2 regions of the Bradyrhizobium sp. AZCC 1693 genome follow, and region 1 is predicted to be linked to the other one. Evidence: riboswitches for the same ligand, from Rfam matches in the RefSeq annotation. Region 1 holds a riboswitch; the other holds the start of a gene.
The links. Region 1 has a riboswitch for thiamine pyrophosphate ahead of V1293_RS31590 (FAD-dependent oxidoreductase). Riboswitches for the same ligand answer to the same signal wherever they lie in the genome.
Positions count from the first base shown of each region.

Region 2: another riboswitch for thiamine pyrophosphate. It lies ahead of V1293_RS24615 (O-methyltransferase); the one in region 1 lies ahead of V1293_RS31590 (FAD-dependent oxidoreductase).

Region 1 covers NZ_JAZHSD010000001.1:6,627,612-6,633,937, forward strand. Annotated here, with positions in the region: gene thiC (phosphomethylpyrimidine synthase ThiC) at 1-594, opposite strand, end outside; gene V1293_RS31575 (thiamine phosphate synthase) at 789-1,397, opposite strand; gene V1293_RS31580 (thiazole synthase) at 1,384-2,166, opposite strand; gene thiS (sulfur carrier protein ThiS) at 2,342-2,539, opposite strand; gene V1293_RS31590 (FAD-dependent oxidoreductase) at 2,530-3,543, opposite strand; TPP riboswitch at 3,531-3,660, opposite strand; gene V1293_RS31595 (transglycosylase SLT domain-containing protein) at 3,767-4,291, opposite strand; gene V1293_RS31600 (hypothetical protein) at 4,617-4,811, shown strand; gene V1293_RS31605 (ATP-binding protein) at 4,833-6,158, opposite strand; partial or broken gene V1293_RS31610 (response regulator) at 6,161-6,326, opposite strand, start outside.
Region 2 covers NZ_JAZHSD010000001.1:5,158,396-5,164,721, forward strand. Annotated here, with positions in the region: gene V1293_RS24610 (Bcr/CflA family efflux MFS transporter) at 392-1,600, shown strand; TPP riboswitch at 1,995-2,089, shown strand; gene V1293_RS24615 (O-methyltransferase) at 2,079-2,753, shown strand; gene V1293_RS24620 (HD-GYP domain-containing protein) at 3,042-4,139, shown strand; gene V1293_RS24625 (amidohydrolase) at 4,349-6,040, opposite strand; gene V1293_RS24630 (AMP-binding protein) at 6,248-6,326, opposite strand, start outside.

The DNA.
Region 1 (6,326 bases):
GCAGGGGATGATAGCGCGGCCGCGCGCGATCTCGGAGCGGACGAACTCCGGCGTGATGAAGGCGGGGACCTCGGCGCCAAAGCTTTCGCCGTCGGCCAACGCGGCTTCGGCGCGTTCGAGCTGTTGCTTGCGGCCGAGGTTTTCGCGCTCGGCGACGTAGATCATCTCCTTGGTGATGATGCCGGCGCGGGCGAATTCGAGCTGGGTGATCTTGTGACCGTCGAGGCCGCGCAGCGGCTTGTGGTGCGCGGTGAAGGCCTTTGCGGCGTGCGAGGCGCCGACATTGCCGTTGTCCTCCGGCTTGATCTCGCGGCCCTGATATTCCTCGACGCCGCCGCGCTCCTTCACCCAGGCGAGGCGGTTGCGCGACAGGCCGGCGTTGACGTCGATGGTGACAGTCGGGTCGGTGTAGGGGCCCGAGGTGTCGTAGACGGGAAGGTTGGGCTCGCCGGCGCCTTCACTCAAAATGATCTCGCGCAGGGGCACGCGCAGGTCGGGCGCGGCGTCCGGGGTGGCGAAGATCTTTCGCGACGAGGGAAGGGGCCCGGTGGTGACGGCGGGAAGGGTGGTGTCGGGGTTGGAGCGAATGTTCATTATGTTATCCTCCTTGTTCTAATTCGTTGGCATCGCTGAGCGAGAAACGGCCACCGCTGTCATCCCCGCGAAAGCGGGGATCCAGTATCCCAGAGACTGCGCGGTAGGACGGAGAGGCCGCGGCGTACTGGATCGCCCGGTCAAGCCGGGCGATGACGGCGGAATGAATGGCGCGGGGCTTCGAACAATGCACATCACGCGGCCTCCGCGCTCTGGCCCAGCCACTGTCGCACCCTTGCGTCGGGGTCGGCGTTCTGGGTGACGTCGCTGACCACGGCGATCGAGTCGGCGCCGGCCGCAAAAATCTCGGCGGACTGTTCGAACTTGATGCCGCCGATCGCGACCAGCGGGATATTGCCGATGCGCTTCTTCCACTCGGTGATTTTTGCAATGCCCTGCGGGGCAAAGCGCATCGATTTAAGCGTGGTCGGAAAGATCGGACCGAGCGCGATATAGTCCGGTTTCGCTGCAAGCGCGATCGCCAGTTCCTCGTCGTCATGGGTGGAGATGCCGAGCGTCAATCCGGCTTTACGGATTTCGCCGAGGTCGGCGTCGACGAGGTCTTCCTGACCGAGATGCAGATGTTTTGCGCCGGCAACGATCGCCGCGCGCCAGTAGTCGTTGACCACGAGCTTTGCCGGCGTGCCCTTGATGGCCTCGAGCGCGTCGGTCACGATCTGCAGCGCTTCTGACTCATTGAGGTCCTTGGCGCGCAACTGGATGGTGCCGGCGCCGAGCAGCGCCAGCCGCGTCACCCAGGCGACGTTGTGAACGACGGGATAAAATCTATCAGGATACGGCATGCCAGAACGGGGTCCCGATCACAGGGGTTGAAGGCGAGGCGAAGTCGCGGGCTTCCATCAGCCCGGCCTCGTAGGCGGTGCGGCCGGCTTCCACGCCAAGGCGGAATGCGGTGGCCATCGCGACGGGGTCGGCGGCCTTCGCCACCGCGGTGTTGAGCAGCACGGCGTCATAGCCGAGTTCCAGCGCGTGAGCCGCATGCGAGGGCGCGCCGAGGCCGGCGTCGACCACCAGCGTCGCGTCGGGCAAGCGCTCGCGCATCAGCTTCAGCGCGTCGCGGTTGGTGATTCCTTTGGCGCTGCCGATCGGCGCGGCCCAGGGCATCACGACCTTGCAGCCGGCGTCGACCAGCCGCATCGCGACCGAAAGATCTTCGGTGCAGTAGGGGAATACTTCAAAACCGTCCTTGATCAGGATGCCGGCGGCTTCGACCAGGCCGACCACGTCGGGCTGCAGCGTGTCGTTGTCGGCGATCACCTCCAGCTTGATCCAGGGCGTGGCGAATAACTCGCGCGCCAGCTTTGCGGTGGTCACCGCCTCGCGCACGCTGCGGCAGCCGGCGGTGTTCGGCAGCACCGTCACATCAAGCTCGCGGATCAGCGACCAGAACGCATCGCCCGTCTTGCCGCCGGCAGCCTCGCGGCGCAGCGACACGGTGACGATGTTGGCGCCGGACGCACGGATCGCGTCCTGCATGATCGCGGGCGAGGGGTAGAGCGCACTGCCGATCAAGAGGCGGGAGGAGAATGTTTTGCCGTAGAAATTGAGCATGTTCACGGTGTCTCCTCAAATGCCATTGTCATCCCCGCACCACCATTCGTCATCCCCGCGAAGGCGGGGATCCAGTACGCCGGGAAGCCTGTGGTCGGACCGATAGGCCGCGGCGTACTGGGTCGCCCGGTCAAGCCGGGCGATGACAGCGGAATATGAGGCACGCTCATCATCATCACCCTCCCTGCCGCGGCGTGATGATCTCGATTTCGTCGCCGCTTTTCAGCACGGTCTCGGCCCAGCGGCTTTTCGGCAGCACGTCGTAATTCAGCGCAATCGCGAAATGCGTGCCTTCATATTCGAGTTCGCTGAGCAGGGCGTCGACGCGGGAAGAGGCGATCTCCCGCTGCTCCCCGTTGACGGTCACACGCATCGCATCACCTCATTGTCGATCGCGCCGCGCTGCACATAGCCAAGCGTCAGCTCGGCCAGCGCCGGCGCCAGCAGAAAGCCGTGGCGGTAAAGGCCATTCACCGCGATCTTGTTCTTAGCGATTGTGATCCGCGGCAGGTTGTCGGGGTAGGCGGGACGAAGGCCCGAGCCGAACTCGACGATGCGCGCTTCGGCAAAGGCCGGATGCACGGCATAGGCGGCGCCCAATAGCTCCAGCGCCGAGCGCACGCTGACGCCGGTGTCTTCGGCCTCGATCGAGGTCGCGCCCAGCATGAACCTGTTGTCGCCGCGCGGGATCACATAGAGCGGCCAGCGCGGATGGATCAGCCGAACTGGGCGCGCCAGCTCGACCTCGCTGGTCTCGATGATAATCATCTCGCCCTTGACGCCGCGCAACTCTGGTTGCTCGTCGCGCGCGGACAAGCCGCGGCAGTCGATCACGATGCCGTCGAGATCCTCGGCAGCAGCATCGCAGTCGAACTTGATGATGCCGCCGGCGGCTTCGATGCGGGCATGCAGTTCGGGGAGCACGCGGCGCGGCTCGACATGGCCCTCATCGGCATAGAACAGCCCGTCACGGAAACGGCCGTCCAGCGATGGTTCGAGGTCGCTCAACGCCTGCGCGTCGAGCCTGACATGGCCGGTGGTCAGTTTCGCAAAACGTTCGAAATCGGCGCGGTCGCGCGCATGCGCCACGACCAGCGATCCGTTGAACGGGGTTTTGGGAAAATGCTCGCGCCACAGATCGAGCGAGCGGACGCCGAGCCGGCCGATCACCGGCTCCGAGGTCTCGGCCTCGCACCAGGGCGCCAGCATGCCGCCGGCCCAGTGGCTGGTCGAGAGTGTCATATCGGCGTCACTGCGCTCGTACAGAGTGACGGCATGGCCGGCCTGCGCGAACAGCAACGCCTGCCATGCGCCGGCAATGCCCGCGCCGATGATGGAAACGGGGGAATCCCCGCGCAGATCTGACTTCTGGTACATCCCTGTCCCTTCGCCGGCATGACCCGGATCAGGTTCAAAGGGTCACCGCGGTCCAGCGCCTTTCGGCCCAAGCTTGCGGTATCTCAGCTCCTCATCGGAGCACCCCTCGGAACAGGGCTAATGTAGGCAGTTGGGCTGACGTGTCAACGCGGCTTTGCGGGAACTGCACCGCGGTAGTGCCCTGACGCAGCGAAGCGCGGGCCCGGGGAGCGCGATATCAGGGCTATTGGGGGGTCTGCAGCGCGTTTGCGTCCGCAGGTGTTCTCGCCGATTCGGCGGGCCTGGCGACGATTTTCGGCGGTGCACCACTGGCAAGCACCGGCGTGATCTGCAGGGGCTGCTCGAGCCGCTGGCGCTTTGCAGCATAATAATAGCCGCTCGCATAATAACGCATGGCGCGCCCGTGGTCGCTGTTGGCGGCGCGATAGGCGCCGGCCAGATATTTGATGCCCCAGGCGAGATTGGTGTCGGGATCGCGCAGGCCCGCGGCGTCGCCGGTGTAACCGAGGCCGCGCGCGGTCGCGAGCTTGATCTGCATCAGCCCGATGGTGCCGCCGCGCCCGACAAGGCCTGGATGGTATTTGCTCTCGCGCACGATCACCCGGTGCACCAGCGCTACCGGCACGTTGTTCGCGGCGGCGTGGGTGGCGACCATGCTCTCATACTGCGCGCGGCTCTGCGCCATCGCATCGGGCGAAACCAGCAACGCCGCGATGGCGGCGAGCGCAAACTTCGACAAACTTTTCATAAAAATAATCTCGACGGGGCGCGCGTTAACGATGGCGCTTTCGGTAGTTCCATTACCGGGCGCTGATGTGGCGAAAACCCGACGACATAGCGGCGAGATATTCGCGGCGTTAACGGACTCGTCAATCGTGACGTACAAATTGTTAGTGCGATGCATCGCATCTGCGACGTGAAACTGCGTCATGCGGACGCGCAGGATTGTCGTGCAAAAGACGCAGTCAAGGTGTAAAGAAAGTTTTCCCGGCGACAAAGCGTTCGTTCCGACAGCAAAACTGTCTCATTCCATTAAATAACAAAAAATAAAAAATCAAAAGGGAGATGCGCCCATGGCTCGACTCGATTCCGGCAATTTACCCCGTGGAAATCCCTGTGCCCAATGCGGCAAGCCGATTGCGAGGCCCGATTGGGTCGAGAGCAGTCCCGGCCGCACGTCGTTCCTCTGGTTCTGCCGTGCCTGCGATTATCGCTTTGAAGCGATCGCGATCTATGAAGAGGCACATCCGGACGCGCTCGCCGCCTGAAGCCTCTGAAATCATCATCCTCTAGGCCGCAGCGCGGCCGCTGTTCTGGTGGATTGGCAATCGCATCCGAACCACCAGACCATGTGGCTGCCGGTCGTGCAGCGACAGCGCGCCGCCATGCGCTAGCACGATGGCATTCGTGATCGAAAGCCCAAGGCCGAAGCCTGCCGCTTCATCCATGTTGCGGGCGTCGTCGCCGCGCACGAACGGCTCCAGCATATTCTGCTTCAGCGCATCCGAAATGCCGGGGCCGTCGTCCTCGACGTCGATGGTCAGCTGATCCTGTGAGACGCGAAGGCGGATCACCGCTTCGGCGCCGAACCTCACGGCATTCTCCACCAAATTGGTGACGGCGCGGTGCAAATCGTCCGGCCGCACCGTGGCCATCGCATGCGCGGGGCCGTGATAGGCGACCTTGCGTCCCATGTCGCCGAACTGGTCGGTTATGAGCTGCAGCGTGCTGGCGACGTCGGCCAGCGTCATGGCCTCTAACCTGCGGCCGTTGCGCAGGAACGACAGCACGGACTCAAGCATCGCGCGCATCTGGTCGAGATCGTCGAGCATGCGGCTGCGATGGGTTTCGTCCTCGATGAATTCGGAGCGCAGACGCATTCTTGTAATCGGCGTGCGCAGATCGTGGCTGATCGCGGCGAGCATTTTGGTGCGGTCGTCGATCAGGCCGGTGATGCGCTCGCGCATCCGGTTCAGCGCGCGCGCGACTGAGCGGATTTCCTCCGGCCCGCGCTCGGGCAGCGGCGCGGCGCCGCCGTTGAGGCTGAAACTTTCGGCGGCTTTTGCGAAGGACGACAATGGCGCGGTCAACGCCCGCGCCGCCCACAGGCCCAGCAAAGTGACGCTGATGACGGCAAACAGCAGCGTCATCATCCAGGGACCGCCGAGAAACGGCGGCCGCGGCCGGTCCGGCAGGACCTTGGCCGAAATCGTCATACCGTCAGGCAAGCCGATGCCGACCTTGCGGCTCCCATCGCTCGCAAGCTGGAAGACGCGATAATCGCGGCCGAGGCGCTGCTGCAGGCCGTGCGGATCGAATCCGTCTGGCTCGATTGCCGAAGGCACCGGCCCGGCGGGCAGGATTTCGATGCCGAGCTGCGGAAAGGCGCGCGCGATGTCGGCGGACAGCCGCGGCCGTTCCGGCGCGGGCGCGGCGCCGAGCAACTGTACGGCGGCGGCAAGCTGGCCATGGCCGCGGTCAGACGACGGCTCCGGCTGGTCGGGCCGGTGCAGCAGAAAGCTCGCGGTGATGATCAGATGAAGCGCTGCGATCGAGACGACGACGAGGGCTGCGATCTGGCCGCTGATGCCGCGCAGGTTCAGGAGGCCCTTCATGATCAGTGGCCGGCGGCGGTCACCGCCTCGATACTGATGGCTTCAACGCGCGGGGTGAACATGTAGCCGCCGGAGCGCACCGTCTTGATCATGGTGGTAGTTTGCGGATCGGGTTCGATCTTGCGGCGGATGCGGCTGACCAGCACGTCGATCGAGCGCTCGAACGAG
Region 2 (6,326 bases), 1.5 Mb from region 1:
GCGGGGCATCCAGTACGCCGCGGCCTTCGAGGGTGATAATAACTGTCACGGCGTACTGGATCATCCGCTTTCGCGGACGGTACTCTCCCACTACCGGCCATCAAAGGAACGCATCAAGAACGATTCCGCTCTGGGCCACTTAGAGACTCCCGCCGACAAGCGACGGGTCCTTGATGACCGTCGGCTTCGTGGTAGTGGTCGCAGACGCGCTGGGCGGTCGAAAATTGGGGCTTACGGAAATGATACTGCTGATCGTCGTAGTAGGAGACGTGCGCATGGACCCGTAACGGCATCCATATCGTTACCCCGTGCGCCCCCGCCAAGTTCGGGGGCTTTTTTATTGGGCGACACGTCAATGACGGGCGAGGCGCTGCCTCGTTGAAAGGTTCTCATGTTCTCCGCCGCCTCCGCACCGCCAAAGTTGTTCACGCTCGTGCTGCTCAGCGGCCTGTCCGTCGTCTCGCTGAACATGTTCCTCCCGTCGTTGTCGAATATCGCCGCCGAGTTCCAAACCAGCTATCGGCTGCTCGCGAGCGTATCGATTGCCGGCTATGCCGCAATGACGACAGTGCTGCAACTGCTGATCGGGCCCTTGTCGGACAGGGTTGGCCGGCGGCCGGTCGTCCTGGTGAGTCTTGTGATCTTTGTGGTTGCGTCGCTCGGCTGCTTGCTAGCGTTGGATGTCTGGGCGTTTTTGCTCTTTCGCACGATGCAGGCCGCGATCGTCTCTGGGTTCGCGCTTTCGCGCGTGATCATTCGGGATACTGAGCCTGCGCAGAAAGCGGCAAGCCTCATGGGCTATCTGTCCATCGCGTGGGCAATCGCACCAATGCTGGGCCCGATGCTAGGCGGAGCATTCGATCAACTATTTGGCTGGCGCGCGAACTTCTGGGCTTTCCTCGGCTTTGGCGCGGCAGTGTTGGTCTTGTGCTGGCTCGATCTTGGCGAGACAAACAAGAATCCGTCCGAGACTTTCACGAAACAGTTTAAGGCTTTTCCCAGCTTGTTCCGATCCCGGCGATTCTGGGGCTACTCGCTTTGCATGGCGTTTTCAATGGGTGCTCTTTACGCCTTTCTCGCGGCCGCGCCTCTCGTGGCGACAACGGTGTTTCAGATGTCGCCAGCGACACTGGGATTCTATATGGGGAGCACAGCCGCGGGCTTCATTCTCGGCAGCTTTGTCTCGGGGCGCTTTGCTGCGCTCTATCCACTCACAACGATGATGGTTGCTGGTAGGGTTGTCGCTTGCGCCGGATTGGCGGCGGGCCTGAGTTTGCTTCTCGCCGGAGTCGTGCACGAAGTCTCTTTGTTTGGCTCGTGTGTGTTTCTCGGCTTCGGCAACGGGGTATCGATGCCAAGCAGTAATGCCGGCGCGATGTCAGTCCGGCCCGAACTGATCGGAAGCGCCGCAGGCCTATCAGGCGCACTCACTGGCGCAGGCGGGGCTCTGATGTCCGGGATTACGGGGACTATTCTGAACGAGGCAAACGCAGCATTCGTCTTGCTCGGGATGATGCTTCTCTCGTCGACGATGGCGTTGCTGGCCGCACTGTTCGTGCTTTGGCTCGACCGTCGTGAGGCCGCGGCGAACCCTGCCTAGTTTGAGGTCCGGGCTTCCGAAGAATGGCCCGTTGCCTCCCCGCGCCTCGACGGTCGTTCTCATCATAAGCGGAGCCACGTCAGAGGGAGATGCTCTGTCAGCACTTTATGGCGCTATGGGTCACGACCGACGAGTCAGACACCCCGTCGAGCCCGGTCGGTCCTCCCCACATAGCCGCCAGTCTCTTGACCGATGGCAGCTTACCCCTCAGCATCGAGCACGATCAAGCTGGGCGGTGTCGGAAGGGTCGGGCCAATAGCGCACAAGCCAACTCTGATGATCCGAGGTAGTGTGTTTTTCTGAGCACGGTACAGCCCAGGTGCTCGGCGTCATTGGTTCAATTTTCCGCAGAGCATCGCGTCGAACTTGACGAGCGACCGTCGAACTGCAAGTTTCTGAGCTTCCGGGGTGCCCGCTGTGCGGGCTGAGATCATACCCGCTGAACCTGTCTGGGTAATGCCAGCGAAGGGAGCAAGCCATGGCCGTTATCGGCGACGAGAAGTTGCAATCGTTTCTTGACGGCCTCCACGCCAAGAGCCGCGAGCAAACTGCGCTGATCCAGGCATTCGAAGCTCGACGCAACGATGCCGAACTTCCTCCGGGAGCGGACGAGATCAAAGCATTCCGGAGCGACAAGCTGGTGGCCCTCGATCGCAACAAGGCAGAATTTTGTTACCAGTTGTGCCGCGCCAAGAAGGCTTCCAAGGTTATCGAGGTCGGAACGTCTTACGGAGTGTCGACGATCTATATGGCTGCCGCAGTGCGCGAAAACGCGCGCTCGTACGGTGTTGACGGCATCGTTATCGGGACCGAGTACGAGCCGAAAAAGGCGGAAGCGGCGCGGGCGAATTTTGCAACGGCGGGCGTAAGCCAATTCATCGAGCTTCGTGAGGGCGATCTTCGTGAGACGCTGAAGCGGATTGATGGGCCAGTTGACTTCGTCCTTATGGACGTTTGGATCGCTATGGCGCGATCGGCGATTGAGTTGATTGCGCCGCATCTTTCCGGGGGCGCGATTGTGGTGTGCGATAACACCCTCGATCATCGAGCGTTCTATGCCGACTACTTTGCGTTTCTCAACGATCCGGCGAACCGCTTCACCACAATGACTTTGCCTTTCCAAGGGGGCTTGGAGCTATCGGTTCGGCGCTGAAAGCGACGCCCGAGAGGACCGTCAATCTTTACGGTGTGAGCGCGACCCGCAAATCAAAGTCACACAAGTGTTGCGCTCCCGCACGACGGCCGCTTGGGGTCAAAAGCGACGGCTCCAGACCATGACAATGCCTCGACGGGATGTGCATGGTTGCGGCCTTTCACCAATGAGATCGCTAAAATTTTAGCGTTCACGGTAGTCTACATTCACGATCCCTCTTAAGCCCCGGAGAACCCCTTCTCCGCTAGCTTCAGTTGCAAGTCGTCATTGCTAGGGGTCTGGGGTTTCATGACATCGGTAGCCAACAAGACTTCGACCAAGCGCCGGCTGTTGCTGGCTTCGGATCGGAGCGATCAAAGCAGCGAACTCGCCAGCATTCTGCGGTCCGTCGGTCAGGTCGACACCATCGCGACATCTGACATTCCCGACGCGCCGGAGCGCGACCTGGCGGGCATCGTGGTCGACATCAACCTGCGCTCCGCCGAGAGCGTGCAGCTGGTGCGCAACAAGCTGCGCGCCGAGGCCTATCGCGAAATGCCGCGGCTGTTCGTGCTGGCGGATGCGCTGCATCACGGATCGATGCAGGCCTGGGCGCTCGGCGCCACCGACACCATCGCGCGGCCGTTCGACGCGCAAGGCATCCTGCAGCGGATTCGCGCCGCGTTTCCGGACAGCGACGGATATGACGAGACCGATCGCGGCAAGGTCCTGAACAGGGGCGTCGAGGCGGCGCATGCCGTGATGGTCAAGATCTTCGAAAAGCTTCCGGCCGGCGTTCCCCTGAAATTCAGCGACATCGTCGAGGCCGAGAACAAGATTCTCAAGGCGATCAAGCATTCGTCCCTGCGCGAATGGCTGACGACAGTCGGCTGCCATCACGCCGGCAGCTACCGCCATTGCCTTTTTGTCACCGGCTTTGCGGTCGCCTACGCGCAGCATCTCGGCATGCGCGACGACGACCAGCGCCGTCTCGCCCGTGCAGCCCTGCTGCACGACGTCGGCAAGGCGTTCATTCCGGTGGCGATCCTGGACAAGCCGGGCCCGCTGACGCTGGACGAGATGGAAGAGATGCGCCAGCATCCGCGCCGCGGTTATGACGCGCTGGCTGCCCAAGGCGGTTTCCCGCCCGAAATGCTCGACGTGGTGCTGCACCACCACGAATTCCTCGACGGCACCGGCTACCCGAACGGCCTGAACGGCAAGCAGATCAGCGACATCGTGCGGCTGACCACGATCGTGGATATCTATGCGGCCCTGGTCGAGAAGCGCGCCTACCGGCTGCAGTTCACCCACGCCAAGGCGTTCGGCATGATGGAAGAAATGGGCGACAAGATCGACCAGCATCTGCTGCACGCCTTCCGCCCGGTGGCGTTCGGATACTATTGAGTCTCGGCGAAGCGAAGATGACGCAGGCTTATCTTGTCAATGGCCCGAAGAAGCTGCCGATCCCATTCGAGGTGAACTGAACAAGATTGCGTAGGGTAGGCAAAGGAGCGTTAGCGACGTGCCCACCCTCTCTTGCGCTGCCGTTGATAAAGGGTGAGCACGCTTTCGCTTTGCCCACCCTATGTATTGCCAATCCAGTCCGCGGTGAATTAGCGCGCCTCGGCAAACGGCGGCGCCGCATACACCACCTTGCCGCCGACCATCGTCAGCACCGATTTGATCTTGCCGATCTCCTTCACGGGCGCGGTCATGTAGTCTGACGAGAGCACCGCGAGGTCGGCGAACTTGCCGGCTTCCAGCGTGCCGCGCTTGTCGTCGTCATTTGCCATGAAGGCGGTGTTGCGGGTGTACATCTCCAGCGCCTGGCGGCGGCTGGGCGCTTCCTCGTCGCCGCGGGTCCTGGTGCCGCCGATGGTGGTGCCGTCGAGATACCATTGCAGCGACACGAAGGGATTGTACGACGACACGCGATGGGCGTCGGTGCCGCCGCCGACCACGAGCCCGAGCTTCATCGCGGTGGCGATCCGCGGCACCGCCTTGGCCTGTTCGACGCCGACCTCCTTCTGCAGCCGCTCGCCGCCGAAATAGAGCCCATCCTGCACGCCCCAGACCAGGCCGAGCGCCTTCATCCGCTTCAAGCTGGCCTCGGAGGCCGTGTAGAGATGCAGCACAGTCCAGCGCAGGTCGCGCACCGGAAAATCCTTGTTGATGTCCTCGACCACGTCGAGCAGGTCGTGGACGGTGCGGTCCGGGTTCCAGTGCAGCTGGATGGTGTAGCGCTTTGACGCCGCCCAGCGCAGCAGTTCGGCAAGCTTCGCCTTGCCGTCGGGCGTGATGTCGCCGTCGGTCCAGTCGGCCCAGATCAGGATTTCGCCGGGGCCGTTGAAGTGCAGCATCGCGTCGCCAAATCCGGGCGGCGAGAGTTGCGTCAGGTTTTGCAGGTCGGCGAGCTCGCTGCCGGGCTTTGGCGCGCAGAGATGATAGGCGACGCGGACGGTCAGCTGCTTGTCCTGCCACAGCCGGAACACCGCCTGGTAGTTCGCCGGATACATGCTGACGCCGCCGCCGTCGACGATGCCGGTGATGCCGAGGCTGTTCATCTCGCGGAAGAATCTTTTGGATCCGTCGATCTGCTGCTCCATGGTCGGCTTGGGCAGCTTGTCAAAAATCTTGCCGAGCGCAGCGCCGCCGGCTTCGATGACGCCGGTCGGCTTGTTGTCGCTATCGCGCGCGAGCTTGCCGCCGGGCGTCACATCGTTGTCGTCGCGGATGTTCAGCGCTTCCATCGCCTTCGGCGACAGCAGCAGCCAGTCATAGAGATGCTGGATGTAGACGGGATTGTCGGGCGCCGCTGCGGCGACCTCCGCCGGTGTCGGCCGGCGCTTCTCGGCGAACTGCTCCTCGGTCCAGCCGCCGGCGACGACGATCCAGGATCCGGGCTTCTGCGCCTTTGCTGCCTGGCCGATCTTCTCCAGCGCGTCTTTCAGCGTGGGCACGCCGATCCAGTTCACCTCGGTGCCGAAGGTCAGCGCGGCGCGGATGCCGTGGATGTGTCCGTCGGTGAGCCCGGGAATCACGGTGCGGCCGCCGAGATCGATCAGTTTCGCGGTCTTGCCGGCGAGCTTCCTCATCGCTGTGGAGGTGCCGGTGGCGAGGATCTTGCCGTCGGTAATCGCCACCGCCTGCTGCGTGGAGAAATCCTTGTCGACGGTGAGGATCTTGCCGTTGAACAGGATCATGTCGGCGCTTTGGGCCGACGCGATGCCGACCGGTGACGTCACGATGAAAGCCGCCGCAAGATAGCAAGAAAGCCTCGCAGAATTCGACCTCAGCTCCGGCATGACGCGCTCCCCCTGTGGTTCTCTATGTTGTTCTTCTACTCTTCCGTCGTTGCGCTCCCTTGCGCAAACGCTTCGCGTTTGTCGCAGGCAATGACGAAGCCGAAATCGTAGGGTGGGCAAAGGCGCTCTTGCGCCGTGCCCACCATGTTCTTGCTGTGGTCGTGAATGGTGGGCACGCTTCGCTTTGCCCACCCTACATTCGCCGCTTCACCCCAGCATCTTCCGCAATTCCGCCTTCGCCACCTTCTCCAGCGTCGAGCGTGGCATGTCGTCGACGAAGTGAATT